DNA from 4 places in the Pseudaminobacter sp. Soil_N_29 genome. Region 1 is predicted to be linked to each of the others. Evidence: predicted binding sites of a transcription regulator. Region 1 holds the regulator's gene; each other region holds the start of a gene.

What was found. Region 1 encodes PhoB, which activates phosphate uptake and scavenging genes when phosphate is short. Its sites were predicted from a motif close to TGTCATNNANCTGTCAT; they were not measured.
Region 2: phnF (phosphonate metabolism transcriptional regulator PhnF) is a predicted target of PhoB. The motif match lies at 5,685-5,701, and genes of this name have one in related genera.
Region 3: AC3A4H_RS00620 (RNA degradosome polyphosphate kinase) is a predicted target of PhoB. The motif match lies at 5,047-5,063, and genes of this name have one in related genera.
Region 4: AC3A4H_RS15840 (DUF1045 domain-containing protein) is a predicted target of PhoB. The motif match lies at 4,747-4,763, and genes of this name have one in related genera.

Annotation. Positions count from the first base shown of each region.
Region 1 covers NZ_JBDGLC010000009.1:192,031-199,961, forward strand. Annotated here, with positions in the region: gene AC3A4H_RS20110 (CHASE domain-containing protein) at 1-63, opposite strand, end outside; gene AC3A4H_RS20115 (ATP-binding cassette domain-containing protein) at 155-943, opposite strand; gene AC3A4H_RS20120 (sugar ABC transporter permease) at 958-2,307, opposite strand; gene xylF (D-xylose ABC transporter substrate-binding protein) at 2,566-3,609, opposite strand; gene AC3A4H_RS20130 (ROK family protein) at 3,800-5,035, shown strand; gene phoB (phosphate regulon transcriptional regulator PhoB) at 5,053-5,742, opposite strand; gene phoU (phosphate signaling complex protein PhoU) at 5,762-6,475, opposite strand; gene pstB (phosphate ABC transporter ATP-binding protein PstB) at 6,523-7,347, opposite strand; gene pstA (phosphate ABC transporter permease PstA) at 7,365-7,931, opposite strand, start outside.
Region 2 covers NZ_JBDGLC010000001.1:1,151,115-1,159,045, reverse strand. Annotated here, with positions in the region: gene AC3A4H_RS05535 (translocation/assembly module TamB domain-containing protein) at 1-3,199, shown strand, start outside; gene hemN (oxygen-independent coproporphyrinogen III oxidase) at 3,336-4,685, shown strand; gene phnF (phosphonate metabolism transcriptional regulator PhnF) at 4,928-5,674, opposite strand; gene phnG (phosphonate C-P lyase system protein PhnG) at 5,780-6,250, shown strand; gene phnH (phosphonate C-P lyase system protein PhnH) at 6,250-6,855, shown strand; gene AC3A4H_RS05510 (carbon-phosphorus lyase complex subunit) at 6,859-7,931, shown strand, end outside.
Region 3 covers NZ_JBDGLC010000001.1:133,571-141,501, forward strand. Annotated here, with positions in the region: gene fumC (class II fumarate hydratase) at 1-599, shown strand, start outside; gene AC3A4H_RS00610 (DoxX family protein) at 771-1,154, shown strand; gene ppx (exopolyphosphatase) at 1,225-2,763, opposite strand; gene AC3A4H_RS00620 (RNA degradosome polyphosphate kinase) at 2,772-4,979, opposite strand; gene AC3A4H_RS00625 (zinc-finger domain-containing protein) at 5,136-5,381, shown strand; gene AC3A4H_RS00630 (FAD-dependent monooxygenase) at 5,410-6,624, shown strand; gene AC3A4H_RS00635 (amino acid ABC transporter ATP-binding protein) at 6,741-7,544, opposite strand; gene AC3A4H_RS00640 (amino acid ABC transporter permease) at 7,558-7,931, opposite strand, start outside.
Region 4 covers NZ_JBDGLC010000006.1:277,002-284,932, forward strand. Annotated here, with positions in the region: gene AC3A4H_RS15815 (di-heme oxidoreductase family protein) at 1-52, shown strand, start outside; gene AC3A4H_RS15820 (imelysin family protein) at 52-1,125, shown strand; gene AC3A4H_RS15825 (DUF1513 domain-containing protein) at 1,128-2,222, shown strand; gene phnN (phosphonate metabolism protein/1,5-bisphosphokinase (PRPP-forming) PhnN) at 2,237-2,863, opposite strand; gene AC3A4H_RS15835 (alpha-D-ribose 1-methylphosphonate 5-triphosphate diphosphatase) at 2,860-3,996, opposite strand; gene AC3A4H_RS15840 (DUF1045 domain-containing protein) at 3,998-4,705, opposite strand; gene AC3A4H_RS15845 (ABC transporter substrate-binding protein) at 4,898-6,118, shown strand; gene AC3A4H_RS15850 (ABC transporter permease) at 6,470-7,931, shown strand, end outside.

The sequences.
Region 1 (7,931 bases):
TACAGCCAGGAACGCCGCAAGGGAAAAGACCTTCTTCACAGGGCGGGCTTGTCCGTCGCTCATATCAAACCCTTCTTAAGGGGTGATAAGACTATTGCAACGACGAGGCCATGGAAACGGTTCTAAGCGGCATCAACCATTCGGCCGATGCCATTTATGCCGCGCGCGCCATGGCCCCCGGCCCGGGTATCGCGCCGGGCGGGCATTTGCCGAGAATGATCATGCCGAGCACCTCGTCCTTGGTAACGTCGTGCGTGCGTGCGGTGCCCACGACCTGCCCGTTCTTCATCACGCAGACGCGGTCGGCGAGGTCGAAGACATCGTGGATGTCGTGGCTGATCAGGAAGATGCCGATGCCGTCGGCCTTGAGCTGCCTGACCAGTTCGCCCACCTGCGCCGTTTCCTGAGGCCCGAGTGCCGCCGTCGGCTCGTCCATGATCAGGATGCGGGCGTTGAACAGGATCGCCCGCGCAATCGCCACCGACTGGCGCTGGCCGCCCGAAAGCTTGCTCACCGGCTCCTTGAAGCGCTGGAAGCGCGGGTTGAGCCTGCCCATCACCTTGCGCGCCTCGGCCTCCATGGCCACGTCGTCCAGCGTGCCCCAACCGGTCCTGAGTTCCCGGCCCAGGAACAGGTTGGCGGCGGCATCGACATTGTCGGCCAGCGCCAGCGTCTGGTAGATCGTCTCGATGCCGTATCTCTTGGCATCGCGCGGATTGCCGATCGCCGCCTCCTCGCCATTGACGAGGATGGTGCCGGCATCGCGCCGGTAGGCGCCCGACAGGATCTTGATCAGCGTCGACTTGCCGGCGCCATTGTGCCCGAGCAGCGCCACCACCTCGCCCGCATGCAGGTCGACCGAGGCATCGTCGACGGCGCGGATGCCGCCGAAGGCGATGGAAATGTTCCTCAGTTCCACGAGGGGAGTGCGCATCTGGTCCATCATGCCCTCCGGTTTCACTGCACGCGCCGGCGGTAGAGCGTGTCGAGCCACACGGCCGCGACCAGCACGATGCCGACCACGATGTTCTGCAGCGGCGTGTCCATGCCCAGAAGCACCATGCCCGACTGCAGCGACTGCATCAGCACCGCGCCCAGCATCGCGCCCGCCACCGTTCCGACCCCGCCCGAAAGCGAGGTGCCGCCGATGACCGCTGCAGCGATCACCAGCAATTCGTCCAGCGTGCCCTGCGCATTTGTGGCCGCGTTCAGCCGCGCCGTGGAGATCGCCGCGCCGATGGCCGCCAGGAAGCCCATGAGCATGAAGATCTTCATCGTCACCCAGCGGGTGTTGATGCCGGCCAGTTCCGCCGCCTCCGGGTTGCCGCCGATGGCGAAGACATAGCGGCCGAAGCGGGTGCGGGTGGCGATGAAGGTCATGATGATGCCGGCCGCGATCGCGATCAGCACCGGAATGGCGATGCCATGGGCGATGAACAGCCCGCCATCGGGAATGGCGATGTTGTTGGCCTCGGCATATTTCCTCACCGTGCCGCTCGGCCACGGGTAGGAATTGGCCACCCAGACGGCCAGCAGGATGACGAGGCAGGCGACAACGCCCAGAAACATTTCGGCCCAGACCGGGCGCAGCGGAAAGCGGAAGCGCTTGCGCTGGTTGCGGCCCGAGACCAGCATCAGGATCACCGCCGCGCAGGCGACGAGGCCGACGACCCAACTCCAGGTCGCGCCAATCGCGCCTTCCGGCCCGCCGCCCATCAGGCGGAAGGTGGCGTCCATCGGCGCCACCGTCTGGCCGCTGGTCACCCACCAGGCCGCGCCGCGCCATACCAGCAGCCCGCCCAGCGTGACGATGAAGGCGGGCACCCCCAGATAGGCGATGATGAAGCCGTGCAGCGCCCCGATGGCGAGGCCGACAGTCAGGCCGGCCGCCAGCGCGATGATCCAGATCGACGGATCGCCGAGCGAATAGCCGGCGAAGCGCGGCAGGACGATCGCCTGGGTCACCCCCATGATCATGCCGCATACGCCCAGGATCGAGCCGACCGAGAGGTCGATGTTTCGCGTGACTATGACCAGCACCATGCCCGTCGCCATGACAGCGACCGACGAGGACTGCACCGAAAGGTTCCAAAGGTTGCGCGGGGTCAGGAACAGGCCGTTCGACAGTATGTGGAAGCCGATCCAGATCAGCAGCAGCGCGCCGACCATGCCCAGCATGCGCGTGTCGAGTTCCGTCGCCTGCAGGAAACGCCCGATGGCCCCGGCCTCCGAGGCTCGCGCCCGGTCCGCAAGCCCGTGCCCGGCGGTGTCCTGCGCCGCGGGTTCCTGCGTTGTCACTTCGGTCATGACACCCTCCCGCCCGGTCCGGTCTTGCGCCGGTCTCAGGACATCATCCTAGCGCACGCCCTTGGAAACACGGAATCGATTTTCCGGAGAGGCACTTTGTACGAACTGAATGCCGCGCGCCTGACCGGGCATGCGGCGGCGAATGAAACGCCGCGGTTTCTCCTCAAACCGCGGCGTCCAACGAGCCGGACAGCGGCAGGCGGCCGCGTCTTGCCCGCCCCGTGCGGAACCGAACGAGCCTTGTGGCAAGCGTCCGGCCTAGTCGCAGGCTGCGACCGACCCCGCCTTCACGCCCTGGCAGACCACGTCCTTGGAAACCCAGCCGGCGTCGATGACGACGTTGAGGTTGTCCTTGGTGATCGGCATCGGCTTGAGGAAGACCGAGGTCATCTCGACCTTGTTGGGGCCATCCGACCACTTGGTCGCGTTCGGGATCTCATCCATCTTCTTGCCGTCGGCGAGCTGCGCCGCGATCTCGGCCGCGGCCTTGCCCAGCTCACGCGAATCCTTCCACACCGACACGGTCTGCGTGCCGAGCGCGATGCGGTTGAGCGCGGCATGGTCGCCGTCCTGGCCCGAAACCGGCACCGAGCCGGCCAGGCCCTGTGCCTCGAGCGCCGCCACCGCGCCACCGGCGGTGCCATCGTTGGAGGCCACCACCGCGTCAACCTTGTTGTCGTTGGCGGTCAGAAACTGCTCCATGTTCTTCTGGGCGTTGGCCGGCAGCCAGCCGTCGGTATAGGCCTCGCCGACATTCTTGATCTTGCCGGCGTCGATGGCCTCCTTCAGCACTTCCATCTGGCCGGCGAAGAGGAAGTCGGCGTTCGGGTCGGCGCCGTTGCCCTTGATGAAGACGTAGTTGCCTTCGGGCTTCACGGCATAGACGGCCTTGGCCTGCAGGCGGCCGACTTCCTTGTTGTCGAAGGTCAGGTAGAAGGCATCCTTGTTCTCGATCAGGCGGTCGTAGCCCACCACCGGAATGCCCTCGGCCACGGCCTTCTCGACCGCCGGCCCGATGGCGCTGGCGTCCTGCGCCAGGATGATCAACGCGTTGGCGCCCTGCGAGATCAGGCTTTCCACGTCGGTCAGCTGCTTGGCCGCCGAGGACTGGGCGTCGGCGGAAATGTATTTGTCGCCCGAAGCTTCGAGGGCGGCCTTGATCGCCGCTTCGTCGGTCTTCCAGCGCTCCTCCTGGAAGTTCGACCAGGAAACGCCGATGATCTTGTCCTTCGCCTGCGCCACGCCTGCCAGCGACACCGACAGCGCGACACCCGCCAGCAAGGCGGTTGCAAACATCTTCATGATTTCCTCCCTGCGCCCCCTCCAGGGCGCGATGACGATGGCCTGGGGCCCTTGTCGAGGCTATTATTTCGAACCTCGAAAAAATAGTGTCGTAACCCTGAAGTTCTGTCAACATCCCGCCGAAGGTTGACGCGGCGCACGCGAACTGGAATCTGCGCAGCGCAACAAGGCTCCGGGAGGAAATGCCGAAATGCCGGTGGCGATCCGTCACGACGATCTGCGCAAGCGCAACCGCGCCATGGTCATCGCGGCCGTGCGGCGCGCGGGCCAGCCGTCCCGCACCGAGATCGCGGGGACCACGGGCCTCAGCCATTCCACCATCTCGGCCATTTCCGCCGACCTCATCGCCGAAGGCATCCTCGCCGAAAAGGCGGCTGAAGCCGCAAGCTCGAAGCGCGGCCGCCCGCAGGTAGCGCTCGGCCTCGCCCCGGAAGCCGCCGAAGTCATCACCGTGGTGCTGTCGCTCAATTTCCTGTCGGTCGCCGTGGTCGATTACGCCGGGCAGGTGGTCGCATCGGAAGAGCGCCGGCTGGAGACGCTGGCCACCGGGCGCGAAGCGCTGCTCGGCGACTGCGTCGCCATGGTGCGCCGGCAGGTCGAGGCCCGCCGGGCCGCCGGCCATCGCGTGCTGCGCATCGGCATGGCCGTGCAGGGCATCACCGATGCCGGATCGCGCATGATGCTGTGGTCGCCCATCACCCCGCACGCGGATCTCGAATTCGCCGACCGGCTCGAAGCCGCCACCGGCATCCCCGCCACCGTGGAGAACGACTGCAACATGATCGCGGTGGCGCTGCGCTGGCGAAAGCCAGAGCGCTACCGCAACGACTTCATCGCCATCCTGCTCTCGCACGGCATCGGCATGGGAATGGTGTTGAAGGGGGAACTCTTCACCGGCACGCAATCGTCGGGCTGCGAGTTCGGCCACATGATCCACCGGCCCGATGGCGCGCTGTGCCGCTGCGGCCGTCGCGGCTGCGTGGAAGCCTATGCCGGCAACTACGCCATCTGGCGCAATGCGCGCGGGGAAAGCGAGGACCAGGCGCCGCTGGCCGACATTTCGGACGAGGAGATACGCGCCATGGCCGACAGGGCGCGGGCAGCCGATGGACCGGAGCGCGAAGCCTTCCGCATCGCCGGCGAAGCCATCGGCTTCGGCCTCGGCAGCCTGTTTGCGCTGATCGACCCCGCGCCCGTCGCGCTGGTCGGCATCGGCGCGACCGCCTTCGACCTCATCGAGCCGGCGCTGCGCTCAGCTATCGACAAGACCGCGGGCGGCCAGCACAACAAGGCGATCTCCTTCGACACCTTGCCGAACGAACGGCCGCTGATCCGCGAAGGCTGCACAATGAACGCCCTCACCTTCGTCGACCGGGAGATCTTCGCGCCCGGCCCTGCCCTGATAAGCGCCGCGGGGGCGGCCTGAGCCGCGGCCAGCCGGGCTCAATCCTCCCGGATGGCGTAGCCCGAGCCTCGGATGGTGCGGATCACGTCCGGCAGGTTGCCGGGATTGATCGCCTTGCGCAGCCGGCCCACATGCACGTCCACCGTGCGCTCGTCGATATAGATCGTCTCGCCCCAGACATTGTCGAGCAGCTGCCCGCGCGAGAAGACGCGGCCGGGGTGGCGCATCATGAATTCCAGCAGGCGGAATTCCGTGGGCCCGAGCTTGATCTCGCTCTTGCCGCGATAGACGCGGTGCGCCTCGCGGTCGAGCATGATGTCGCCCACCTTCAGCACGCTGGACAGAACCTCGGGCTTGGCACGGCGCAGCAGCGCCTTCACCCGCGCCATGAACTCCGGCGTCGAGAACGGCTTGACCAGATAGTCGTCGGCGCCGGTGGAAAGGCCCCGCACGCGGTCGCTCTCCTCGCCGCGCGCCGTCAGCATGATGATGGGCAGGCGCTCGGTCTCGGGGCGCATCCTCAGGCGGCGGCACAGTTCGATGCCGGAGACCGCCGGAAGCATCCAGTCCAGCACCAGAAGGTCGGGCACGTTCTCCTGCAAGCGGATTTCCGCCTCGTCGCCGCGCGGCACGACCTCGACCTGGTAGCCTTCCGATTCCAGATTGTAGCGGAGCAGGACGCCCAGCGGCTCCTCGTCCTCCACCACCATGATTTTTGGGGCGATCATCACTTTTCCGGTCTCCCGCTCAGGTCGTCGATTCCGGCGCCGAAAGCGAGGTCTCGTCGAACTTCGGCCGGTTGGGCGGCAGCTGCTGGCCGGTCATCACATAGTAGGCGTTCTCGGCGATGTTGGTGACATGGTCGCCGATGCGTTCCAGGTTCTTGGCGCAGAACAGAAGATGCGTGCAGGCGGTGATGTTGCGCGGATCCTCCATCATGTAGGTCAGCAGCTCGCGGAACACTGAGGTGTACTTCACGTCGATGTTCTCGTCCGCCGCGCGCAGCGCCTTCAGGCCTTCGGGCTGGCGCGTCACATATCTGTCGACCACGCCGTTGATCTGCTCCAGTACCATGTCCGACATCGTCTCGATGGAATGGGCGAGGCTGCGGGGCGTGGCGCTCTCGCCCACGGCGCCGACGCGCTTGGCGATGTTCTTGGCAAGGTCGCCGATGCGCTCCAGGTCGCCGGCCATGCGGATCGCGCCCACCACGGCGCGCAGGTCCTGCGCCATGGGCTGCCGCTTGGCGATCAGCGTGATGGCGCGGTCGTCCAGCTCGCGCTGGCGCGCGTCCATCACCGCGTCGTCGGAAATCACCCGCTGGGCAAGCGCATTGTCGGAATTGACCAGCGCCCGGATGGCGCCACAGACCATGGCGCCGGCCAGATCGCCCATGTCCCGCAGCAGCCGGTCGATGTGCCCCAGTTCCTCGTCAAAGGACGTGACGGTGTGTTTGCCCATGATCATGTCTATGCAATCCTTTGTCCGGCGTGCGGATCAACCGCGGGTCAGCCAAACCGGCCGGTAATGTAGTCCTGCGTGCGCTTGTCGTCGGGGTTGGTGAACATCTTGTCGGTGTCGCCCTCCTCGACCAGCTGGCCCAGATGGAACATGGCCGTGCGCTGCGATACGCGCGCCGCCTGCTGCATGGAGTGGGTGACGATGACGATGGTGTAGTTCTGGCGCAGCTCGTCGATCAGTTCCTCCACGCGCGCGGTGGCGATCGGATCGAGCGCCGAGCACGGCTCGTCCATCAGGATCACCTCGGGCGAAACGGCAATGGCGCGGGCGATGCACAGGCGCTGCTGCTGGCCGCCGGAAAGCCCGGTGCCCGGCTCGTTGAGACGGTCCTTCACCTCGTTGAACAGGCCGGCCTTCTTCAGGCTGGTCTCGACGATGGCATCCAGGTCGGCCTTCTTGCGGGCGAGGCCGTGGATGCGCGGGCCATAGGCAACGTTCTCGTAAATCGACTTCGGAAACGGGTTCGGCTTCTGGAACACCATGCCCACGCGGGCGCGCAGCTCCACCACGTCGATGCTCTTGTCGTAGATGTCCTGTTCGTCCAGCGTGATCTGGCCGGTCACGCGGGCGCTGTCGATGGTATCGTTCATGCGATTGAGGCAGCGCAGGAAGGTCGACTTGCCGCAGCCCGAAGGCCCGATCAGCGCCGTCACCTGGTTTTCGCGCACGTCGAGGTCGACGTCGAACAACGCCTGCTTGTCGCCATAGAACACGCACACCTTGCGGCCGCGCATCTTGATGATTTCCTTGGGCGTACCGTTCATCTTGTCGTTCACCGCGTTCTCGAGTGCCACTTCCGTCATGATGTTCATACTAAAGCATCCTTCGCCTACCAGCGCCGCTCGAAACGCCGTCGCAGCACGATGGCCGTGATGTTCATGGCCATCAGGAACACGAGCAGGATGATGATGGCGCCCGACATGCGCTCCACGAAGGCGCGCTCGGCCTCGTTGGCCCACATGTAGATCTGCACCGGCAATGCGGTCGCCGGTTCCAGCGGCGTCGCCGGATAGTCGGCCACGAAGGCGACCATACCGATCAGCAGCAGCGGCGCCGTCTCGCCCAGCGCGCGCGCCAGGCCGATGATGGTGCCGGTGAGGATGCCCGGGGTTGCCAGCGGCAATATGTGCTGGAACACCATCTGCATCTTGGAGGCGCCGAGGCCAAGGGCGGCCGAGCGGATCGAGGGCGGCACGGCGGCGAGGGCGGCACGGGTCGCGATGATGATGGTTGGCAGCGTCATCAGCGTCAGCACCAGGCCGCCGACCAGGGCGGCCGAACGCGGCAGGCCGAGGAAGTTGATGAACACCGACAGGCCGAGCAGGCCGAAGACGATCGACGGCACCGCGGCCAGGTTGTTGATGTTGACCTCGATCAGGTCGGTCAGGCGGCTCTT
Region 2 (7,931 bases), on a different contig from region 1:
TGCCGGCGACATTTCCGAATTCGTCTTCAAGGGCGACGTCGGCCTCAAGGCCAGGTCGCTGGCTCCGTTCTCCAGCCTGGCTGGCCGGCAGCTTTCGGGCGGCGCCGATCTCGTCGCGAAGGGCGAGCTGAAGCCGCTCACCGGCGCCTTCGACCTCGCGCTCGACGGCACGGCCGAGGGGCTGGGCATCGGAACGCCGGCCGCCGACAATCTGCTGCATGGCCAAACCCGCATCACCGGCGGCGTCGCGCGCGGCGAGACCGGCCTGGTGGCGCGGCAGCTGCGCATCTTCAACGACCAGGTCGAGGCCAGGGCCGATGGCCGCTTCGCCACCGGTGCGGCCGATTTCGGCTTCGACCTCTCGGTGGCCGATCTGGCGCTGGTGTCCGACAAGGCTGCCGGCCGCCTCACCGCCAAGGGCCGCGCTTCCGGCACGGAAGGGCTGATCGGGCTTACCTTCGGCGCCGAGGTTCCGACCGGCACGCTCGTCGGCAAGACGCTGAAAGATGCCGTGCTCGGCTTCGAGGGCACGCTGCAGAAGGGCGATCTCAACGGCAATGTCACCGGCAACGCCTTCCTCGACGGCGTAAGGGTCGATGTCGCCTCGGCCATTGCCGCGAATGACAACGAAAAGCGCGTCGGCGACCTGACATTCACTGCCGGCGGCGCGCGCATCACCGGCGAGGTGGCGCAGAACAGGGACGGACTGCTTGACGGCAAGCTCTCGCTGGCCGCGCCCGATGTTTCCACCGCCGCTGCATTGCTGCTGAAGCAGGCCGCCGGCGCGGTCAATGCCGATATTGCGCTGACCCATCAGGACGGCAGGCAGAACGCTACCGTCCGCGCCGACATCAATAAGCTGGTGGTCGACACCGTCCGCGTCGGCAAGGCCGATCTCAACGCGACGGTGGCCGACCTGTTCGGCGTGCCGATCGCCGACGGCACGCTGAACGCCAGCAAGCTTGTCGCCGGCGGCGTCGACGTCGCCACGCTGCAGGCCAATGCGCGGCAGGAAGGCCGGACGACGAATTTCCAGACCAATGCGAGGCTGGAGAATGGCGCCGTCGCCGCCGCCGCCGGCGCGTTGTCGCCGATCGAGGGCGGCTACCAGCTCGCCCTGCAGCAGGCGCAACTGACCCAGGGCAATCTCTCGGCGAAGCTCGCCGAGCCGGCGGCCCTGCAGATGCGCGGCGAAAAGATCTCCATCGACGATCTCGTGCTCGACGTCGGCGGCGGGCGCGTCAGCGCGCGCGGAGAGATCGACGAAAAGCTGGATCTCGCCGTCAGCGTCGCGAAACTGCCGCTGGCCATCGCCAACGCCGTCCGCCCCGACCTTGCGCTGGCCGGCACGGTCGACGGCACCGCCAAAATCGGCGGCACCCGGGCCAATCCGGACGTACGCTTCTCGCTGAAGGGCAATTCGATTGCCGCCGCCGCCCTGCGCGAGGCGGGCCTTGCCTCGATCAACCTAGAGGCCGAGGGCAACTCCACCGCAAGCCGGCTGAACGTCAAGGCGGCGGTGACCAGCCCTGATGGCCTGCGCGCCACGGCACACGGCGCGGTGCCGCTCGACAAGGGCGCGCTGGCGCTCGACATCGGGCTCGAATCCTTCCCGCTTGCGCTGCTCAATGCCGTGGCGCCCCAGCAGCGCCTCGGCGGCAACATCTCCGGCACCGCCAAGGTTTCCGGCCAGCTCGCCAACCCGGCGGCGACGTTCAACCTGCGCGGCGCGGGCATCCGCGCGGCCGCTTTGGAAGAAGCCGGCGCGGCCCCCCTCGAAATCGCCGCTTCCGGCCATTTCGCCGACAAGGTGCTGACGCTGTCGTCGGCCACCGCCAGCGGTCCGCAGGGCCTGTCGCTCACCGCCAGCGGCCGCGTGCCGGTCTCCGGCGAGGGCGTCGACCTCACGGTGCATGGGGAGGCGCCGTTGGCGCTGGCCAACCGCTTCCTGGCCGAGCGCGGCGCGCAGGCGGGCGGCACGCTTTCGGCCAATGCCACCATTTCCGGCAGCCTGAAGAAGCCCTCCATCCGCGGCATGTTCTCCACGCAAGGGGCCGAATTCGTCGATCCAGACAGCAATGTGCGCCTGCGCTCCATCGCGGTCATGGGCACCATCGACGGCGACCAGGTCACGATCCGCAACGCCTCGGCCAATCTCGCCGCCGGCGGCTCGGTCAGCGCCACCGGCACCATCTCGCTCGACGCGGCGGCAAGCTTCCCGGCCGACATCCGCGTCACGCTCAACGATGCCCGCTATTCCGACGGCACGCTCGTCGTGGCCACCGTGGGCGGCAGCCTCGCCATCACCGGCCCGCTTGCGCGCGATCCGGTGCTTTCGGGCAATATCAATGTCAGCCGCGCCGAGATCACCGTGCCGGAAAGCTTTGCCGGTGGTGCGGCTGCGCTCGACGTCAAGCACCTCAAGGCCCCGCTGGCCGTGGCCGAGACGCTGAAGCGCGCGCGCGCCAATGACGGAACGCCCACTCCGACCGGCCGGCCGAGCGTCATGCGGCTCGACGTCAGCGTCAATGCGCCGGCCCGCGTCTTCGTGCGCGGGCGCGGGCTCGATGCCGAGCTCGGCGGGCAGGTCAAGCTCACCGGCCCGGTGTCCGACATCCAGCCGGTGGGCGGCTTCCAGCTCATCCGCGGCCGGCTCAGCATCCTCAGCCAGCGCATCACCTTCGACGAAGGCACCGTCACGCTGGTGGGCGACCTCAATCCCTTCCTCAACTTCGTGGCGCGCTCGGAGGGCACCGACATCACCGTGTTCATCACGGTTTCGGGGCGCGCCTCCGACATCGGGGTAACGTTCTCCTCGCAGCCCGAGCTTCCGCAGGACGAAGTGCTCGCCCGCCTGATCTTCAACCGCGGCATCGACGAGCTATCGGCCTTCCAGATCGCGCAGCTCGCCGCCGCGGCCGCCGAGCTGGCCGGCGGCTCCAACAACTCGCTGCTGGGCAGCCTGCGCAACGCCACCGGCCTCGACGATCTCGACGTGGTCACCGACAGCAAGGGCAATGCCGCCGTGCGCGCCGGCCGCTATATCCAGGACAACATCTATCTGGGCGTGGAGGCGGGCGCCCAGGGCTCCACGCGCGGCACCATCAATCTCGACATTACCCAGGACCTCAAGGCAAAGGGCGCGGTGGGGTCCGATGGGGATTCCAGCCTCGGCGTGTTCTACGAAAAGGACTATTGAGCCCGCTTTCCTAGCGGGCTCGCCGCCACGCCGGGGCAGGGCGCGGCGCGAAAGACCTCTCCGGCGGCCTTGATCGAGATCAACGACGCCGCGCGGGCCGCCTTTATGTCTGGCTTAGTCTCACGGAGCCCGACGAATGCAGCAAGATCTCATCCGCAAGCATGCAGCGCCCGTTCCGCGCTACACCAGTTACCCGACCGCGCCGCATTTCCACGAGGGCGTCTCCTCCGCGACTTACCGGGATTGGCTCGGTGCGATCGAGCCGGGCACCGCGCTCTCGCTCTATGTCCACATTCCCTACTGCGACCGCCTGTGCTGGTTCTGCGCCTGCAACACCAGGCAGACGCGCCGCTACGAGCCGGTCGCCAAATATCTGCAATATCTCTACCGCGAGATCGTCACGGTGGCCGAACTCGTGGCGGGCAAGGCGGAGGTGGGCGCGCTGCATTTCGGCGGCGGCTCGCCCACCATGCTCACCCCGGACGACATGCGCGTGCTGAACGCTATCCTGCGCACGGGCTTCTCCTTCCGCGAAAATGCCGAGATCAGCGTCGAGATCGACCCCAACGACATGGACGAGGCGCGCTTCGATGCGCTGGCCGAGATCGGCATGACGCGCGTCAGCCTCGGCGTGCAGGATTTCGACCCGAAAGTGCAGACCGCGATCAATCGCGAGCAGAGTTTTGCGCAGACCAAGGCAGTGGTGGATGCCGCCCGCGCGCGCGGCGCGCAGTCGGTCAATCTCGACCTGCTCTACGGCCTGCCGCACCAGACGGCAGACAGCGTCGCGGCGACGGTGGAACAGGCGCTTTCGCTCGAGCCCGACCGCATCGCGCTGTTCGGCTATGCCCATGTGCCGTGGATGCGCAAGCACCAGACCATGATCGACGAGGCAGCGCTGCCGGACGTGATGGAGCGTTTCGAACAGTCCAGTCGCGCGGCCGATATCATTTCGGGCCACGGCTATCAGACGATCGGCATCGACCACTTCGCCAAGCCGGCGGACTCCATGGCGGTTGCCCATCGCGAAGGCCGGCTGCGCCGTAATTTCCAGGGCTACACGGTCGACGATCTCGACACGCTGGTCGGCTTCGGCGCCTCTTCTATCGGCAAGCTGCCTCAGGGCTATGTCCAGAACAGCACCGCCACCGGCGAATATGAGCGGCTGGTGTCCGAAAGCGGGCTTGCCGTCACAAAGGGGTTTGCGCTGTCGGAGGAAGACCGCATGCGCGCCTGGGTGATCGAGCGGCTGATGTGCGACTTCTTCTTCTCGCGGTCCGAGTTCGCCCGCAGCTTCGGCGCCGGTGGAGCGCCGGTGATCGATCTGGCCGACCGGTTGGTGGCGGAGGACGAGGACGGCCTGATCGTGCGCGAAGGCGACCGCTTTGTCGTCACCGACCGCGGCCGCCCGGTGGTACGCGCGGTGGTCTCGGCCTTCGACGCCTATCTGGGCAACAACGGCGCGCGGCATTCGATAGCGGTGTGAGAGAGGCCTGATCCTCTCCTGTCTGCATTTGAAATGACCCCCACCCCTAGCCCCTCCCCACAAGGGGGAGGGGGAACTCTGCTGTGTAGCTGCCTAACACCACCCTTGGCCGGCTTTGGCGGTCGGGGCGGCAAAATCGTCCCCCTCCCCCTTGTGGGGAGGGGCTAGGGGTGGGGGTACAGGCCGGTAAGATCAGCGAGCCTCAGTAGACGACAGCACTACCGAAGGTAGGTAAGCTGGCGCTACGTCTCTATCGTCAGCTCCACCAGATCGGCGGCAAAGCGCGTTTCGGCGAACTGGATCGGCCTGCCGTCAAGATCGTCGTTGATGGCCACGGTCACCAGCACGATGGCGCCGGGCGACAGTTTCAGGTTGTCGAGGTCGTCGGCATCCGCATGCCGTGACGATATCAGCGTGGTGCGGCGCACATAGTCGTCCACGCCGAAGCGCGCGAAGCTAGCCGTCACCGACTCCGTCTCGGCAAAGACATCCGCGAACCCGGCAAAACGCGTGGCGTCAAACCAGTTCGTTGCACGCGAGATGCGCCGGTTGTCTGCCTCCGTCACGGTCTCCAGCCGCAGCACCGGCGCGCCGGCTTCGAGGCCCAGCGCCTCCCCCACGCGTTCCGTTGCCGGCTCCACCCAATGGCCGAGCAAGATCGCCTTGCGCGCCCGCGTCTGGTCCTGCAAGCCGGTCGAAAACCGGGTGCGGGTGCTGATCGGATAGGCCAGCCGCTTGCGACGTTCGATGAAGGTGCCGCGCCCCTGCTCGGCGCGCAGCACGCCTTCCTGCACAAGGGCCGAGATTGCCGCCCGCACCGTGTGGCGGTTCACGCCGAATAGCTGCGACAGCGTGATCTCCGGCGGCAGCTTGCCGCCTTCGCCGAGCGTCCCGTTGCTGATGCCCAGCCGGATGCGGTCGGCCACCTGCCGCCACAGCGCCACGCCGCTTCGGCGTTCCATGCCGCTTTCGCCAGCCTTCGAATTCATTTTTCCGCTCCGTCATTCAGCCGTCATGGACAGCCGCTAGAAAGAAAATATAATTTGTTCAGTTGTATAGAGCAATAGACAAATATGGAAGGCGATGGAGCGGCCATGAAGACCGACAGGCGGCACGAACATGAAGAGGCGCAGGCCCGCAAGGCGGCAATGGCCGCGCTGGCCAATGCGCCGGGCGAAACGCTGAAGGCGCTGTGGGACGAGGCCGGCCTGCCGCGCGACGCGCAGCGGCTGCGCGGGCCCGAAACCGGGCTGGTCACGGTGCGTGGGCGCATTGGCGGCGGCGGTGCGCCGTTCAACTTCGGCGAGGCGACCGTCACCCGCGCCACCGTGCGCGTGGAAGGCGGCGCTGTGGGCCACGCCTATGCGCTCGGCCGCGACAAGCAGAAGGCGCTGCTTTCGGCCATAGCCGATGCGCTGTGGCAGGACGCGTCGCGCCGCGACGACATCGAAACAAAAATCATCGCGCCACTGCAGGCAGCGCAGGCCGAAGCCGATGAGCGTCGCCGCGCCGAGACGGCGGCGACCAAGGTCGACTTCTTCACCATGGTACGCGGAGAGGACTGATGCAAACCGAGGCAATAGACGGCGGCTTCGCCAATCCGGTCTTTGACGCGCAGGTGGTGTTCCGCGCGGTCATGGACGCCATGGCCCGCCCCGGCACCATCCAGCCCTGCGGCGAACTCACTGCTCCGCCCGCGCCGCTCGCGCCGGTGGCGGCTGCCGTCGCCCTCGCGCTCTGCGATGCCGATACGCCGCTCTGGCTCGATCCGGCCCTGCAGGCGTCCTCCGCTGCCAGGCACTGGCTCGGCTTCCACACCGGCGCGCCGCTCGCTCACACCCCGGCGGATGCGCATTTCGCGCTCGTGTCGGACCCGGCCGAACTGATCGCGCTCGAGAATTTTGCGCAGGGCACGCAGGAATATCCCGATCGTTCCACCACGCTGATCCTGCAGGTGCCCAGCCTTTCGGGTGGCGAGACGCTGCATCTCGAAGGCCCCGGCATCGAAACGTCGTTCGCCTTCGCGTCTGTTTCCCTGCCGCGCCACTTTGTCGAGCAGTGGAAGCAGAACCGCGCCCGCTTCCCGCGAGGCGTCGACGTCATCCTGGCGGCACCCGAAGGGGTGGCCTGCCTGCCGCGCACCACGCGCATCAAGACCATGGAGGCCTGACCCATGTATGTGGCCGTAAAGGGCGGCGATGCCGCCATTTCCAATGCGCACAAGCTGCTTGCCGACCGCCGCCGCGGCGACCGTTCGGTGCCGGCGCTGCGCCTCGACCAGATCGTGGAACAGCTCGCGCTCGGCGTCGATCGCGTCATGGCCGAAGGCTCGCTTTATGACCGCGAGCTGGCAGCCCTCGCCATTGCCCAGTCGCGTGGCGACCTGATCGAAGCCGTCTTTCTGGTGCGCGCCTATCGCACCACGCTGCCGCGCTTCGGCTACACCAACGCCATCGACACCGGCGCCATGCTGGTCGAGCGTCGCGTTTCTGCAACCTACAAGGACCTGCCGGGCGGCCAGCTGCTCGGCCCCACCTTCGACTACACGCACCGCCTGCTCGACCCCGAGATCGCCGCCGGCGCGCCGGTCGAAGAACCCGAGCAGCGCGAGGCCGAGGGCGGGCGCATGCCGCGCGTCTCGGAAATCCTGGCGCATGAGGGCCTGATCGAAGGCGATGGCGACATGCCGCTGGATCATGTGACCGGCGACCTGACACGCGAGCCGCTGGACTTCCCCATCGAGCGTGACCTGCGCCTTCAGGCGCTGGCGCGCGGTGACGAGGGCTTTCTGCTCGCGCTCGGCTATTCCACCCAGCGCGGCTATGGCCGCAACCACCCCTTCGTCGGCGAGATCCGCATCGGCGAGGTGGAACTCGAGCTGGAAGTGCCGGAACTGCCCTTTGCCGTGCCGCTCGGCCGCATCCGTGTCACCGAGTGCCAGATGGTCACCCAGTTCAAGGGCTCGGCCAAGGTGCCGCCGCAGTTCACGCGCGGCTATGGGCTCGTCTTCGGTCAGTCCGAGCGCAAGGCCATGTCCATGTCGCTTTGCGACCGCGCCCTGCGAGCCCGCGAATTCGGCGAGGATGTCGTCGCGCCTGCGCAGGACGAGGAATTCGTCATCTCGCATTCCGACAACGTCCAGGCCACCGGCTTCGTCGAGCACCTGAAGCTGCCGCACTATGTCGACTTCCAGGCCGAGCTCGACCTCATCCGCCGCATGCGCGCCGAGCACGATGCGCGCGAGGA
Region 3 (7,931 bases), on a different contig from region 1:
TCGAGGCGCTGGCGGCCCATGATTCCATGGTGTTCAGCCACGGCGCCATCAACGCCGCCGCCGCTGCGCTGTTCAAGATCGCCAACGACATCCGCTTCCTCGGCTCGGGCCCGCGCTCGGGGCTGGGCGAACTGTCGCTGCCGGAAAACGAGCCCGGCTCTTCGATCATGCCCGGCAAGGTCAACCCGACCCAGTGCGAGGCGCTGACGCAGGTCTGCGTGCAGGTGTTCGGCAACCATGCCTCGATCACCTTCGCCGGCAGCCAGGGCCATTTCGAGCTCAACGTCTACAACCCGTTGATGGCCTACAATTTCCTGCAGTCGGTCCAGCTGCTGGCCGACGCGGCGATCTCGTTTACCGACAACTGCGTGGTCGGCATCGAGGCGCGCGAGGACAACATCAAGGCCGCGCTCGAGCGCTCGCTGATGCTGGTCACGGCTCTTGCGCCGACCATTGGCTATGACAATGCCGCCAAGATCGCCAAGACCGCGCACAAGAACGGCACGACGCTGCGCGAGGAAGCGGTGGGTGGCGGCTATATCAGCGAAGCGGACTTCGACCGCCTGGTGCGGCCGGAGGACATGACCCGTCCGGGCTGACCGCTCGCCTGATCCCTCGGGACGACCAATCCGCACTCCGGCGGGCAGCTGTGCACGCCGGAGTGCGATTAGGTGTGAATCGGTATACAATGCGTTCGGAAGTTTCGATCTCGTCTTGAAACCAGTTCCGCGTTACTCCGCGTCATCGAACATCGTCTCAGGGGAAGAAACATGCCCAACAGTGCCATCGTACTCCTCGGCCGCATTTTGCTGTCGATCATCTTTATCCTCGCCGGCTACGGCAAGCTGACCGGCATCGCCGGTACCGCACAGTATTTCGCCAGCTACGGCCTGCCCGTGCCGACTGCCACGGCCGTGATCGTCGGCCTGATCGAGCTCCTCGGCGGCCTTGCCGTTCTCATTGGCGTTCAGACCCGCATTGCTGCCTATGTGCTGGCACTGTTCTGCGTTGCCTCGGCCTTGGTCGCGCACATGAACTGGGCCGACGCCGGGCAGCTCATCAATTTCCAGAAGAACCTGGCCATGGCCGGCGGCCTCCTGGTCCTTGCCGCGTTTGGCCCGGGTGCCTATTCGGTCGATGGCCGGCGCGCCTAACCGAAAGCAAGCACACGCTTCAGCAAAAAGGCCCGGTTCGACCGGGCCTTTTTCGTTGGACGACCTGGCGTCACTTCCCAGCCACGAAGGCCGGCTCGCCTTCCACGGCCATAACGAGCTTGCGCCCTATCAGCTTGCCAAGTTGCCCGAGCCGCCCTGCCGGGCGCTCTCCGAGCAAGTCGCCGAACTCCGTCGGGATCACCAGCGCCAGCACCCCATCGTCGCGTTCTTCCCAACGCAGTTTGGGGATAACCCCCGGCATCGAGGCCGAGAGGAGATAGACGACCCGGAACAGCGCGCCCAGCAGCCGGGCCCGCTCCAGATAACGAGGCGTGGCCAGCGACCTGAGTTCGGCGGCGCCGGCATCGTTGGAAATGCCTTCATGGCGATAGAGGCTGGCCAGCGCCAGATAGGCACGGCCAGGATGGTCGACGCCGATGAATGAGGCATGCGCGATGATGTTGAGCGACTGCGTGCCCCGATACTCCGGGTGCGCGCGCCAGCCGATGTCTGCCAGCAGGCAGGCCGCCTGGCGATAGCGGGCTTCGTCCTCAGTCTCGTCGACGCCGAAAGCAGCGAAGGACTGGCCGGTCCAGCGCGCCAGCTCATGCGCATGGGTGACCGAACGGGCGCGCAGCACCGCCAGTTCCTCCGACGCGGAAATGAGGGGGTCGAGCTTCTGTTCGCGCGGCGACAGCAGCGAGTAGAGGAAGCCCTCGCGCACGCCATGGGCCGAAACCACGACCTTGGACGGCTTCATCTTGGCGATGATCTCGAGCAGAACGGCCGCGCCGTATGGCAGGAGCGCGCGCCGGTTCTTGGACACGCCTTCGATGCCCTTCATCTTGTCGACATCGCCCTTGGCGACCTGGCGCAGGAAGGGCAGGCAGCTTTCGATGCTCATTTCATAATGATGCATGACGCTGAGCGGATAGTTCGTCATGTTCATATGCAGCCGGGCAAGGTTACGCCACGTGCCCCCCACTGCGTAGAACACCCTGCCCTGCCCCCGCCTCAAGAGCCTGGCCCGGGTCATCTCCTCGCGGGCAATACGTGCCGCAGCGGCAAGCGAGTTCCTGGCCATGTCCTGCAGGCGGAGGCCACCCAGTGGCAGCGTTATGCCGTCGCCGATATTTTCGCCTTCGACCTCGACCAATTCGAGACTGCCACCGCCAAGGTCGCCCACAATGCCGTCGGCCGGGTGGAAGCTCGACAATACGCCGAGGGCCGAATAGTGGGCTTCCTCGCGGCCGCTCAGAACGCGGATCTCAGTGCGCAGGATCTTCTCGGCGCGGTGGATGAAGTCCAGGCCGTTTTCCGCCTCTCGCGCCGCGGCAGTGGCAATCACATAAAGGTCGCCGGCGCCGGCCTGGTCCGAGAGTGCGCGAAATCGCCCGAATTCCTCTATGGCGCGGGTAACCGCCTCGGGGTCGAGCTTTCCTGTCGCAACAATGCCGCGCCCCAGCCCGGCGAGCATCTTCTCGTTGAACAGGATGGTGGGCGAGCGGGCGATGCCCTCATAGACCACCAGGCGAATCGAGTTCGATCCGATATCTATGACGGAAATCGGTCGGCGATCCTGCAATCGCCCCTGGGATCGTGCGATCATCAGGAGGGTTAGCCCTGGATAGCTAGGGTTTTCTTGCGGCGCTTGAACTGCGCGATGCGCTTGGGCGCATGCGACTTCAAGGCGTCGCCCCGTCCTGACAGGCTAGGATTGGTCATGAAGTATTCCTGCGCGTTGAACGGTTCTTCGCCCTCGTCCGGCACGATGCGCCGCGAGGTACCGTCTGCCAATACTTCGAAACTTTGCTGGTTGTCCATGATATTTCCCAGCATGATCTGGCCCAGCACCTGCTCGTGCACGGTCGGATTCAGGATGGGAACGATCGTTTCGACACGGCGATCGAGGTTGCGCGGCATCAGATCGGCCGAGCCGATATAGACGATGGCATCGTCGGATGGCAGGCCGTGGCCATTGCCGAAGCAATAGATGCGGCTGTGCTCGAGGAAGCGGCCGACGATCGATTTCACCCGGATGTTCTCCGACAGGCCGGGCACCTGCGGTCTCAGGCAGCAGATGCCGCGCACCACGAGGTCGATTTCCACGCCGGCAAGGCTGGCATCGTAGAGCGCGTCGATGATGATGGGGTCGACCAGCGAGTTCATCTTCATCCAGATCTGCGCCGGGCGGCCAGCCTTGGCATGCGCGACCTCGTCGGTAATGTGCTTGAGAATGCGGCTCCTGAGCGTCAGCGGCGACATCGCCAGCAGCATCTCTTCGGTCGGCTGCGCGTAGCCGGTGATGAAGTTGAAAAGCTGCGCCACATCCCGGGCGATATGCGGGTCGGTGGTGAAGAAGGAAAGGTCGGTGTAGATGCGCGCCGTGACCGGGTGGTAATTGCCGGTACCCAGATGCACGTAGTTGCGCAGCCGGCCCTCCTCCCGGCGGACCACCAGCGACATTTTCGCATGTGTTTTCAATTCGATGAAGCCGAACACCACCTGCACGCCGGCGCGCTCCAGGTCGCGCGACCAGCGGATGTTCGCCTCCTCGTCGAAACGCGCCTTCAACTCCACCAGCGCCGTGACAGACTTGCCCGCTTCCGCGGCGTCGATCAGCGCGCGAACGATGGGGCTGTCGTTTGAGGTCCTGTACAGCGTCTGCTTGATCGCCACCACATCGGGATCGGCCGCTGCCTGGCGCAGGAACTGCACCACCACGTCGAACGATTCGTAAGGATGGTGGACGATGAAATCCTTCTCTCGGATTGCGGCGAAGCAGTCGCCGCCATGGTCGCGCACGCGCTCGGGGAAGCGCGGGTTGAAGGGCGGGAACTTCAAGTCGTCGCGCGGAAGCGCCACGATCTCCGATATCTGGCTGAGTGCCAGCGGCCCCGTCAGCACGCTGATGCGCGAGGGCGACACACCAAGCTCGGTGGCCACGAACTCGCGCAGTTCGTCCGGCATCTGGTTGTCGAATTCGATGCGGATCACCTGGCCGCGCCGGCGCCGCTTCAGGGCCGTCTCAAAGAGCTGGACCAGGTCCTCCGCTTCCTCCTCCACCTCGATATCGCTGTCGCGAATGATGCGGAACGTGCCCGCGCCCTTGACCTCATAGCCGGGGAACAGCTTTCCGATGAACAGGTTGACGGTGGCTTCCAGAGGAATGAAGCGCACGCAGCTCTTGCGTGACGGCAGCCGGATATAGCGCTTCAGCGCCGGAGGAAGCCGCAGCAATGCCGTCATTTCCTCGCCGCTGTCGCGCTGGCGAAGCTGCAAGGCGATGGAGAAGCCAAGATTGGGGATGAAAGGGAACGGATGCGCCGGGTCGATCGACAGGGGCGTCAGAACCGGGAAAATCTGCTCCAGGAAGTGTTCTTCCAGCCAGGCCTTCTCGTCCTTGTTCAACGCGTTGCCCGCGACGCTTTCGATACCCTCCTTTTTCAGGAGCTCCGCCAGGCTGGACAAGCTCTTCTGCTGATCCTCCTGCAGGCGCTCCACCTCCACCAATATCTGTTCGAGCTGCTGCTCGGGCGTGCGGCCGTCGGGGCTGCGGACAGCTATCCCCTGCCGGACCTGACCGGCGAGGCCCGCCACACGCACCATGAAGAACTCGTCGAGATTGGCGGCGGAAATCGACAGGAAGCGCACTCGCTCCAGCAGCGGATGCCGCTGGTTCTGCGATTCTTCCAGCACTCGGCGATTGAACTGAAGCCAGGAGAACTCACGATTGACAAATCGGTCCGGGTTGCCGGAAGAAACGTCGCCGTCGGCAGTGCTTACGGTAGTGAATTCGGTCTGGACCGGCCTGAGTTCGTTCATTTCCCTCTTTATCCTTTTACGGCGCTTCGCCGCTTGTTGCGCCTAGCTTACCTCCTGACAGGGATTTGCGACAGTTTGATTTCGCACGGCTTGCAAAGCGATTGGCGAAGCACCAAACCCCTGCTATGAGCAGGCTGCAAGTGACAGGAGAAAGCCATGGCCGGCGGTTCCATTCCCCATTTCCAGAATGACGCGGGTCACGCCGTGATCGAGATCGGCGTGAAGGAATTCATGTGCGTGGGCGCCACCCCGCCCTTCGACCATCCGCACGTGTTCCTCGACATGGGCGCCGATTCGGAGAAGGTCTGCCCCTATTGCTCGACGCTCTATCGTTTTAACGCCAGCCTGAAGGCCAACGAGACGCGCCCGGAAAACTGCCTCTATAAGATCCAGGCCGCCTGACAGGCGTTTTCGCGCGGCGGCCGGTCCAATGGACATCTCGCGCTCCCGTCAGATTATCGTCGCAGGAGCCGGCATAGCCGGCCTCGCAGCGGCCCTCGCATTTGCCCGGCGCGGCTTTTCGGTCGAGATCTTCGAGCGCTCCGAAAGCCTCGTAGAGGTCGGCGCGGGCCTGCAGCTATCCCCTAACGCCACCCGTATTCTGGATCGATTGGGCGTTCTGGAGTTGCTCCTGCCGAAAGCGGTGCACCCTCAGAGCGTGATTCTGCGCGACGCAAGGACGCTTACCGAACTCGCCCGTGTGCCTTTGGGTGCCAGCGCCGAACAGCGTTGGCGTGCGCCCTATCTGGTCCTCCACCGGGCGGATCTGCAGGCCGCACTGCTGGAGGCCGTATCGCGTCTGCCTGCGATCAGGCTGACCAAGGGCGCCGAACTGTGCGGGTTTAGCGGCGATGGCTCTGGTATCTCCGCCAGTTTCCAAGCGCCTGGCGGCACTACCGCAGACACTAACGGCCTGCTTCTTGTCGGCGCAGACGGCGTCTGGTCCTCGGTGCGAGGCCTGGTCGGTGGAGGCGGCAGCCAGTTCCATGGCGAACTGGCCTGGCGCACGGTGATCCAAAGCGACAGCGAGGCGGGGCGCGCATTCGCCTCATTCGCTTCCGACGACGCGGTCAATGCGTTCCTGCATTCGGGCTTTCACCTCATTGCCTATCCGGTGCGCGGCGGCGCAGCGTTCAATCTCGTCGCCTTCACGCCCGGCAAGGAGCTTGCCGAGGGCTGGGCGGACAGGGCCGATGTCGCCATGCTGAGGCGGGCGATGCGCCACACCGCCCCTGCCCTGGCGCGACTGGCCGAAGATGCGGGCCCGTGGACCGCATGGCCGATCCACACCGTGCCGGCGAAAACCCGCTGGATCGCGTCGGGCGTCGCGCTCATCGGCGACGCCGCGCATGCAATGACGCCCTTTGCGGCACAGGGCGCGGCCATGGCCATCGAGGACGCCGATACGCTTGCCGCCTTCGTGGCGGACAGGTCGGGTGAGCTCGATCCCGCCCTCGCGGCATGGGAAGCTTCGCGGCGGCCGCGCGTGGCGGCTGTGGCCCGGCGCGGCGCCTTCAACCATTTCGCCTGGCAGGCCTGGGGGCCGGTCGCGCTGGCCCGCAACCTCGTGCTGAAGACCCTGCCGCCAGAGAAGCTCGCGGCCGACCTAGACTGGCTCTACGGCTGGGAACCCACATCGGGCTGAGCCTTTCCGGTTTCCACAAGCCCGCGCCCTCTTCCATGCCTCGCTGGAGGTCAGTCGCGCTGACAAAAAAGCCCGGCTGGATTCCAGCCGGGCTCTATTCGTGCGGCACTGACGGATCAATGCAGGATCTGCGACAGGAACAGTTTTGTCCGCTCGTGCTGCGGGTGGTCGAAGAACTCGCCCGGCGTGTTCTGTTCGACGATCTGGCCCTGATCCATGAAGATGACCCGGTTGGCGACCTTGCGCGCAAAGCCCATCTCGTGCGTCACGCACAGCATGGTCATGCCTTCTTCGGCCAGGCCAACCATGGTTTCCAGCACTTCCTTGATCATTTCGGGGTCGAGCGCCGAGGTCGGCTCATCGAACAGCATGATGCGCGGGTTCATGCACAGCGAGCGCGCAATCGCCACGCGCTGCTGCTGGCCGCCCGAAAGCTGGCCCGGATATTTGTGAGCCTGTTCGGGGATCTTCACCCGCTTGAGGAAATGCATGGCCACTTCCTCGGCCTGCTTCTTCGGCATCTTGCGCACCCAGATCGGCGCGAGCGTGCAGTTCTCCAGGATCGTCAGGTGCGGGAACAGGTTGAAGTGCTGGAACACCATGCCGACCTCGCGGCGCACTTCGTCGATCTTCTTGAGATCGTTGGTAAGTTCCTTGCCATCAACGATGATCTTGCCCTTCTGGTGCTCCTCCAGCCGGTTGATGCAGCGGATCATGGTCGACTTGCCCGAGCCGGACGGCCCGCAGACGACGATACGCTCGCCGCGCATCACGCGCAGGTTGATGTCCTTCAGCACATGGAATTCGCCATACCACTTGTGCATGCCCACGATGTCGATGGCCACATCCGTTTCCGAGATGTGCATTTTGGCGGCGTCGACCCGGATCTCTTCGGCTCTGACTGCGTTTTCTGTGGCCATAGGCCGAACCCCTTTATCGTTTGTGACCGGTTGCAAGCCGGCGTTCCATATAGATCGAATAGCGTGACATGCCAAAACAGAACAGCCAGAAAATGAACCCCGCGAATACCAACCCACTGATCGGCGTTTGAGGCGAGGCCCAGTTGGCGTCCGAGAAGTTCTGGCGCACGATGCCGAGCAGATCGAACATGCCTATGATAGTCACCAGGCTCGTATCCTTGAAGAGCCCGATGAAGGTGTTGACGATACCCGGGATTACCAGCCGCAGCGACTGCGGCAGTATCACCAGGTTCATCGTCTGCCAGTAACTGAGGCCTATCGACGCCGCTCCCTCATACTGCCCCCTGGGGATCGCCTGCAGACCACCCCTGACCACTTCGGCCATAT
Region 4 (7,931 bases), on a different contig from region 1:
GTTGGCCAAACCCGAACGTGACGCGCTGGTGAAATTCCTGGAGTCGCTGTGATGCTTGGTTCGCTTCTTGCCGCCGCCGCGCTGGTACTCGCCCCGCCCGCCGCCCACGCCGCCGAGCTCGACGCGCCGGCCATCATCGGCAAGGCAATCGACGGTTTCGTGCGGCCCGCCTATCGCGATTTCCACGTCGCCACGACGCAAATGGCGTCCGACGCCAGGGCGCTGTGCGCTTCGCCGTCCGAAGCCAGTCTTGAGGCTGCGCGAAACGCCTTCGGCGCCACGGTGGATGCCTGGTCACGGGCAGAAATCATCCGCGTCGGCCCAGTCACCGAGCAGAGCCGGCTGGAGCGCATCCTGTTCTGGCCCGACCGCAAGAGCACCGGCCTGAAACAGGTGCAAGCGGCAATCGAAGCGGGCGATGAAAGCGCGTCGGACCCGGCCCAGCTCGCCAGCAAGAGTGTCGCCATGCAGGGGCTCGGCGCACTCGAATATTTGCTGTTCGGCACCGGTGCCGAGACGCTTGCCGGGCCTGAAGGCGTGCATCGCTGCGGTTTCGGCGCGGCCGTTGCGGCCAATCTCGACACGATGGCCGGTGAGGTCGAGGCCGCCTGGAACGCCCCGGGCGGCTTTGCCAAGACCTGGGCGACGCCGGGCGAGGGCAACGCCCTCTATCGCAACGGCAACGAGGCGCTGAGCGCGCTGTTCAAGGTCTTCGTCAACGGGCTGGAGCTCGACCGCGACGTGCGGCTGGGCGGCTTCCTCGGCAAGACGCAAGCCCAGGACAAGCCGAAACAGGCGCTGTTCTGGCGCTCGGGCAAGACCGCCGACACGCTCGCCGGCAACATGGCCGGCATGAAGGCGCTGTTCGAAGCCTCCGGCCTTGGCGAACGGCTGGGCCCTGACGAGCGCTGGATCGCCAGCTCCATCGGCTTCGAGTTCGGCAATGCCATCGGTGCCGCGGAAGCGGCGAGGGGGCCGCTGGCCGAAGTGCTGGCCGACCCGGCGCGGCGCGGCAAGCTTGCCTATTTCGGCATCGTCAGCTCCAGCCTCGGCGAACTCTTCGGCATCCGCCTTGCCGACGCGCTCGGCCTCAGCGCCGGCTTCTCCTCGCTCGACGGGGATTGACCGTGGGCGCGCTGGTCGACCGCCGCGATTTCCTCAAGGCCGCAGGTGCTGTCTTCTTTGCCGCGCTGACGCCGCAGGCGCGGGCGGCGACACTCGCCACGGATGCCGTCTTCGCCACCGCCTATCAGAAGCGCGACGGCACCTTCGGCGCGGCCGTGCTGTCGGAAGCCGGCAAGGTACTGCATCTGGTCTCGCTGCCCGATCGCGGCCACGATGTGACCTTCGATCCGGTCTCGGGCCAGTCGGTGGTCTTTGCCCGCCAGCCCGGCACCTTCTTCGTGGTCTTCGACCACACCGCCCGCCGCGAGCCGCAGACGGTGAACAGCATCGCCGGCCGCCATTTCTTCGGCCATGGCGTGTTCTCGCAGGACGGCGCGCTGCTCTATGTCACCGAGAACGACTATGACAACGCCGCCGGCGTGGTCGGCATCTACGACGCGCGCGACGGCTTCCGCCGGCTGGGCGAGTTCCCCACCTATGGCGTCGGCCCGCACGAGCTCCTGCTGCTTGCCGACGGCCGCACCCTGGCGATCGCCAATGGCGGCATCGAGACCCACCCCGATTTCGGCCGCACCGAACTCAATCTGCCGACCATGAAGCCGTCGCTGGTCTTCGTCGACCGCGTCTCGGGCGACCTGCTGGAAAGCCATGAGCTGCCGCCGGCGCTGCACCAGCTCTCCATCCGCCACATGGACGCCGACGCTTCCGGCACGGTCTGGTTCGGCTGCCAGCACAGGGGCCCGGCCACGGAAAAGCCGCTGCTGGTCGGCAGCGCCCGGCGTGGCAAGGAGTTGCAACTGCTCGACATGCCGGAAGACGTGCTCTCCGGTTTCCGCAACTATATCGGCTCGGTCGCGGCCAACCGCGACGCCGGCGCGGTCGCGGTGTCGTCCCCGGAGGGCAATGTCTTCGCCGTCATCGAGGCGGCCAGCGGCAAGGTCGTCGCCAGGCGTGACGTGCAGGAAGTCTGTGGCCTTGCGCCCGACCATGCCGGCTTCCGCGCCACCACCGGCACCGGCGAGATTCTCGGCCCCGACGGCGGCGACGTGCGTGAGCCCGACTATGTCTGGGACAACCACATGCTCAGGATAGGCTGAAAGCCGCTTAGCGGCTAGAACCGCCCCACATCGGCAAAAGCTATCGCCTTGCGGATGATCGCCACAAACCGCTCGCCGGCGATTTCCTTCTCGCCGCTGTTGTCGATGGTCGACACGCCGGGACCAGACAGCTCCACCGCGCTGGCGCGCGCCAGCCGGGCCAGCACCTCCTCGCGCGTTTCGCGCCCGCGCGCCGAAAGCCGCTCGGCGAGGATTTCCCGCCGCGCGGTGATCTCCACCACGGCGACATTCTCGTAACGCGCCCGCAGCGCGGGGATCGCGCCGCGCGAGGCGTTGGCGATCGCCACGCGGCCGTCCGCGATGCTTTCATCCACGCTAGCGGGGATGCCATATCGCAGCCCATGCGCTTCCCAGGACAGCGCGAAGGCACCTTCCGCCTCGGCCTCGATGAAGGCCGCCTCGGTCAGCGTGTCATGGTCTTCGGTCGCGCCGTCGGACGGACGGGTGATCACACGGCGCACGAACTCGACGCTGTCCTCGCCCGCGAAGCGCTCGCGCGCATAGGCCATGATCGTGTCCTTGCCGGCGCCGCTCGGGCCGACAACGGCGATGAACACGCCGCTGCGGACGGGAAAGGCCGAACTTGCCTGCTCGCGTTCGATGAGGCCCGAGACCGTCATGCCACGCGGCGCCCCTCGCGCCACACGGCGCGCACCACCGGCACATGCTCGTCCACCCGCACCCGCACCATGTCGGCGCGGCGGCCGGCCTCGATCGCGCCGCGGTCGGTCAGGCCAACGGCCTCGGCCGGGGTCTTCGACACCATGGCCACGGCCTGCGGCAGCGAGATGGCGTCCACCGCTTCGCCGAGGAAGAAGGCCGACTGGATCAGGCTGAACGGGATGTAGTCGGACGACAGGATGTCGAGCAGGCCGTTCTCGGCCAGTTCGCGCGCCGAGATATTGCCCGAATGCGAGCCGCCGCGCACCACGTTGGGCGCGCCCATCAGCACGCCCAAGCCCGCCTGCTTGGAAGCGCGCGCTGCCTCCATCGTGGTCGGGAACTCGGCCACGCGGATGCCCTGGGCAATGGCCTCTTCGACATGCGCAGAGGTGGCGTCGTCGTGGCTGGCCAGAACGATGCCGCGCTCGTGGCAGGCGGCGGCGATCGCGGCGCGGTTGGGCGCGGCGTTCTCGGCCGACTGCGCCATGCGCTTTTCGCAATAGGCCTGGAACTGCTCTTGCGACATCTTCATCTTGCCCATGTAGTAGACGGCATAGGCTTCGAGGCTGGCGAACTGGCGCTGGCCCGGCGCATGGTCCATCAGCGAGGCGAGCTTCACCCGCTCATCGCCCGCGAGAAGCTCGAAGCTCTCGCGGCAGTCTGGCGCCGAAACCTCGCAGCGCAGGTGGATGAAGTGGTCGGCGCGCAGGCGGTCGTTGCGCAAGCTGTCCTCGATGGCGTCGGCCAGCTTTCGCATGTCGGCGACGGTCATTCCCGCGTCGATGTCCCCGACCCGCAGCGCGTCGAACACGGTGGTGATGCCGGAGGTGGCCACCTGCGCGTCATGCGCCAGCACCGCGGCGATCGGGTTCCAGCGCACCTTGGGCCGCGGCGAATAGTGCCCTTCGAGGTGGTCGGTGTGCAGTTCCACCAGGCCGGGGATCAGGAAGTCGCCCTCCAGGTCCTCGCCCGCGCGGGTCGCGCCGCTGGAAACATCGGCAATCTTGCCATCGCGGATCAGCACCGAGCCGTCGACGATCTCGTCGGCAAGCACGATGCGGGCATTGGTGAGTGTCGTTTCGGTCGTCATGTCAGGCGGTCTTTCTTTTGGTGTGGCGGCCGAGCGCGTAGTGGGAATGCACGATGAAGGGGGCGCCGGGCTCGCGCTCCACGAACAGGGCCAGCCTGTCCACGGCGAAGGGGCGCTCGAGCTCCGCGGCGAACATCTCGTCGATGGTGGCGCGCAGTCGGGGGGCTTCATCGGCGCCGACGCGGCCGGTCAGCGTCATGTGGAAGCGGAAGCTGTCGAAGACGTAGGGGTAGCCCCACTGGCACAGGTTGCGGAATTCCGCCTGGCTCAGGGCGTCCGGGTTGCGGCGCTCGATTTCAGCGTCGGTCAGCGGCGCACGGAACGGCTCGAAGGCCGAGACGATGTCGCCGGCGAATCGGTTGAGCGCGGGCGAAGCCTCGCCCGGCACCAGCGCGAAGAAGCCGTCCAGCTGCCCCACCACCAGGCGCGGCAGCACCACCGGCTCCAGCGTGGCGGCATAGTCGGCCAGCGCCTCGTCCAGCGTGGCTTCGCTCTCGCCGTCGGCCAGCCGAAACGGCGCCTTCAGCGTGGCATGGAAGCCGTAGCGGCGCGGCGCCGCGGTGTGAAACGCCACCTCCGTCGCCGACAGACGGCCGTTGGCCGGGGCCTCATGGGCGGCGCCGGTAAAGGGGTCGCGGCCAAGCCAGTTCGCTGCGATGCGGGTCAGCGCATCGTCGGGGCCCGGTGTGAAATAGATTGCATAACGCATCGGTGTTATCCTCGCCTGCGGCGATGCCTTAGGCGATTTGCATGACGGATTGACGAAAGCACGGTTGATATTTGTCGGAGATACCAGACAACTCGCCGCAAGTCATCCGCCGGACAGCCCGGCCGCATTGACCGCTATTTGGTCAGGATGCTCAATCGCCTGCGGAAATGCCGCGTGGACAGGGGAATCTCGATGAAACGACTGCTTGCCGCTGCCGCAGCGCTTTTCGCACTGACGCTTCAGGCATTGGCCGGCAATCCCGATCCGGCGAAGTGGGACGAGGTTTTGGCGCAGGCCAAGGGCGAGACGGTCTATTTCAACGCCTGGGGCGGCGCCGAAAACATCAACGCCTATCTCGAATGGGCGGGCGCCGAGCTGCAGAAGCGCTATGGCGTCAAGTTCGTCCAGGTGAAGCTCGACGACACCGCCAATGCGGTTGCCAAGGTGGTGGCCGAGAAGGCGGCCGGCCGCAACGAGAGCGGCACCGTCGACCTCATCTGGATCAACGGCGAGAATTTTGCCTCGATGAAGCGGCAGGGCCTTTTGATGTCGCCCGGCTGGGCAGAAAAGCTGCCCAACTGGAACTATGTCGACGTCGAGAACAAGCCCACCATCCGCACCGACTTCACGGTCCCCGTGGAGGGGCTGGAAAGCCCGTGGGGCATGGCCAAGCTGGTGTTCTTCTACGACACCGCGCGCACCGACCCCGCCCGCCTGCCGAAATCGGCCAAGGAACTGCTCGCCTGGGCGAAGGCGCATCCCGGCCGCTTCTCCTATCCGCAGCCGCCGGATTTCATGGGCCTGAGCTTCCTCAAGCAGGTGTTGTCCGAGCTGGTGGCCGATCGCTCGGTGCTGCAGAAGCCGGTCGACGAGGCCTCGTTCGCTGAGGTCACGGCGCCGCTGTTCGCCTATCTCGACGAGCTCAAGCCGGTTCTGTGGCGCTCTGGGCGCGCCTATCCGCAAAACTATCCGGCGATGAAGCAGCTTCTGGCCGATGGCGAGCTCGACATCATCTTCGCCTTCAACCCGTCGGAAGCTTCGAGCGCCATCGCCAATGGCGAACTGCCCGACACGGTGCGCTCCTTCACCTTCCCGGCCGGCACGCTGGCCAATACCCATTTCGTCGCCATTCCCTACAATGCCTCTGCCAAGGCCGGCGCGCTGGTGGTGGCCGACTTTTTGCTCTCGCCCGAAGCGCAGGCGCGCAAGCAGGACCCGACAGTGTGGGGCGACCCGACGGTGCTTTCGATGGCCAAGCTCGACGCCGCCGACCGCGCCCGCTTCGAAGCGCTCGATCTCGGCATTGCCACGTTGAAGCCGGACCAGCTCGGCCCTGCCATCGACGAGCCGCACCCGAGCTGGATGGTAAGGCTGGAGGCGGAATGGAAACGGCGATACGGGGCGGGGGATTAGAGGGGGCGGCGAGGTGGTTTCTTCATCGTCACAGCGCTTGCTGGAGGGACGGCGTCCCATGGCTGCCGATCTTCTCCTTTGTGGCGAGGCAAGCGCATTGGAATTGACCCCCACCCCTAACCCCTCCCCACAAGGGGGAGGGGGATCTTGGCTGCTCCGTCGACTCACATCAACCGTCCCGGTCTTAGCGCCAATGGCGACGAAATCGTCCCCCTTCCCCTTGTGGGGAGGGGTTAGGGGTGGGGGTAAAGCACCGGCCAGGTGCATATTTGCATCCATATTCGACGGCCCTAACCGGCAGCCCAAAGGGGGGCAACGTAGAGCGCTTGCGCTTCTCCGTCCCGGCACATCATGCTAGCCCGGCTCGGCCCGCCGCTGGCGATCCTGCTCCTGGCCGGCCCGATCCTTGCCGGGCTTGCCGGCACGCTGCTGCCGGCTTTCGGCTACCTGCCCGCATTGGGCGGCGAGGCCTTCACGCTGGCGCATGTGACACAACTCCTCTCGCAGCCCGGCCTTGCCACCTCGGTGCTGCTCAGCCTCGCGGCGGGGCTGGCCACCGCCACGATATCTCTCATCACGGTCGCGTTGTTCATCGCAGCTTTCGCGGGCACAAGAATCTTTTCGCGCATCCAGCATCTCGTCTCGCCGCTGCTGTCCGTACCCCACGCAGCGGCAGCCTTCGGGCTGGCCTTCCTCATCGCGCCGTCGGGCATGATTGCGCGGCTGGTCTCGCCTGGCCTCACCGGCTGGCAACAGCCGCCCGACCTGCTGATCGTCAACGATCCGTTCGGCCTGTCGATGATGGCGGGGCTGGTGGTGAAGGAAATCCCCTTCCTGCTGCTGATCGCGCTGGCCGCGCTGCCGCAGGTCGATCTTTTGCGCACACGCCGGCTTTCGGCATCGCTTGGCTATGGCCGCATCGCCGGCTTCGTCTATGGCGTCTGGCCGCAGCTTTATCGTCAGATCAGACTGGCGGTCTTTGCTGTCATTGCCTTCTCCAGCTCCGTGGTCGACGTCGCCATCATCCTCGGCCCCAACACGCCCGCGCCGCTCGCCGTGCGGCTGCTCCGCTGGATGAACGATCCCGAACTGTCGATGCGCTTTTTTGCCTCCGCCGGCGCGCTGCTGCAGCTTGTCGTGACGGCCGTCGCCATTCTCACCTGGATCGGGCTGGAGCGGCTGGGCGCCTGGCTGCGCGACCACGCCTGCGCGCGTGGTCTGCGCTTTCGCCATGATGTCGGGCTGGGCCGCGCCGCCCTTGCCGGCATGTTCCTTCCCGCACTCGCCGTTTTCGCCGGCCTGGCCACGCTGGCGCTCTGGTCCGTCGCCGGGCTGTGGCAGTTCCCCAATGCGCTGCCCGACAGTTTCACGCTGAAAAGCTGGCTCGCCGCCGCGCCGAGCATTGCCGGTCCGCTTGGCGTCACCCTTCTGGTGGCCACGCTGTCGACGCTGATTGCCGTGGCGCTCACCCTGCTTTGCCTCGTCAACGAGAACCGCACCGGCCGCATCGCCGGCCGCCGCGCCATGTGGCTCATCTACCTGCCACTCATCGTCCCGCAGGTCGCGTTCCTGTTCGGCCTGCAGTTCTTGTTCGTCGTCACCGGCACGGTCGCCAGCCTGCCGGCGCTGGTGCTGGTGCATCTCGTCTTCGTCATGCCCTATGTGTTCCTGTCGCTGGCCGACCCGTGGCGCGCCTTCGATCCGCGCTATGAGGCGGTCGCCGCCGGGCTCGGCAAATCGCGCCTCAGCACGCTCCTCGCAATCCGCCTGCCGATGCTGTTGCGCGCCATTCTGGTCGCGGCGGCTGTCGGCT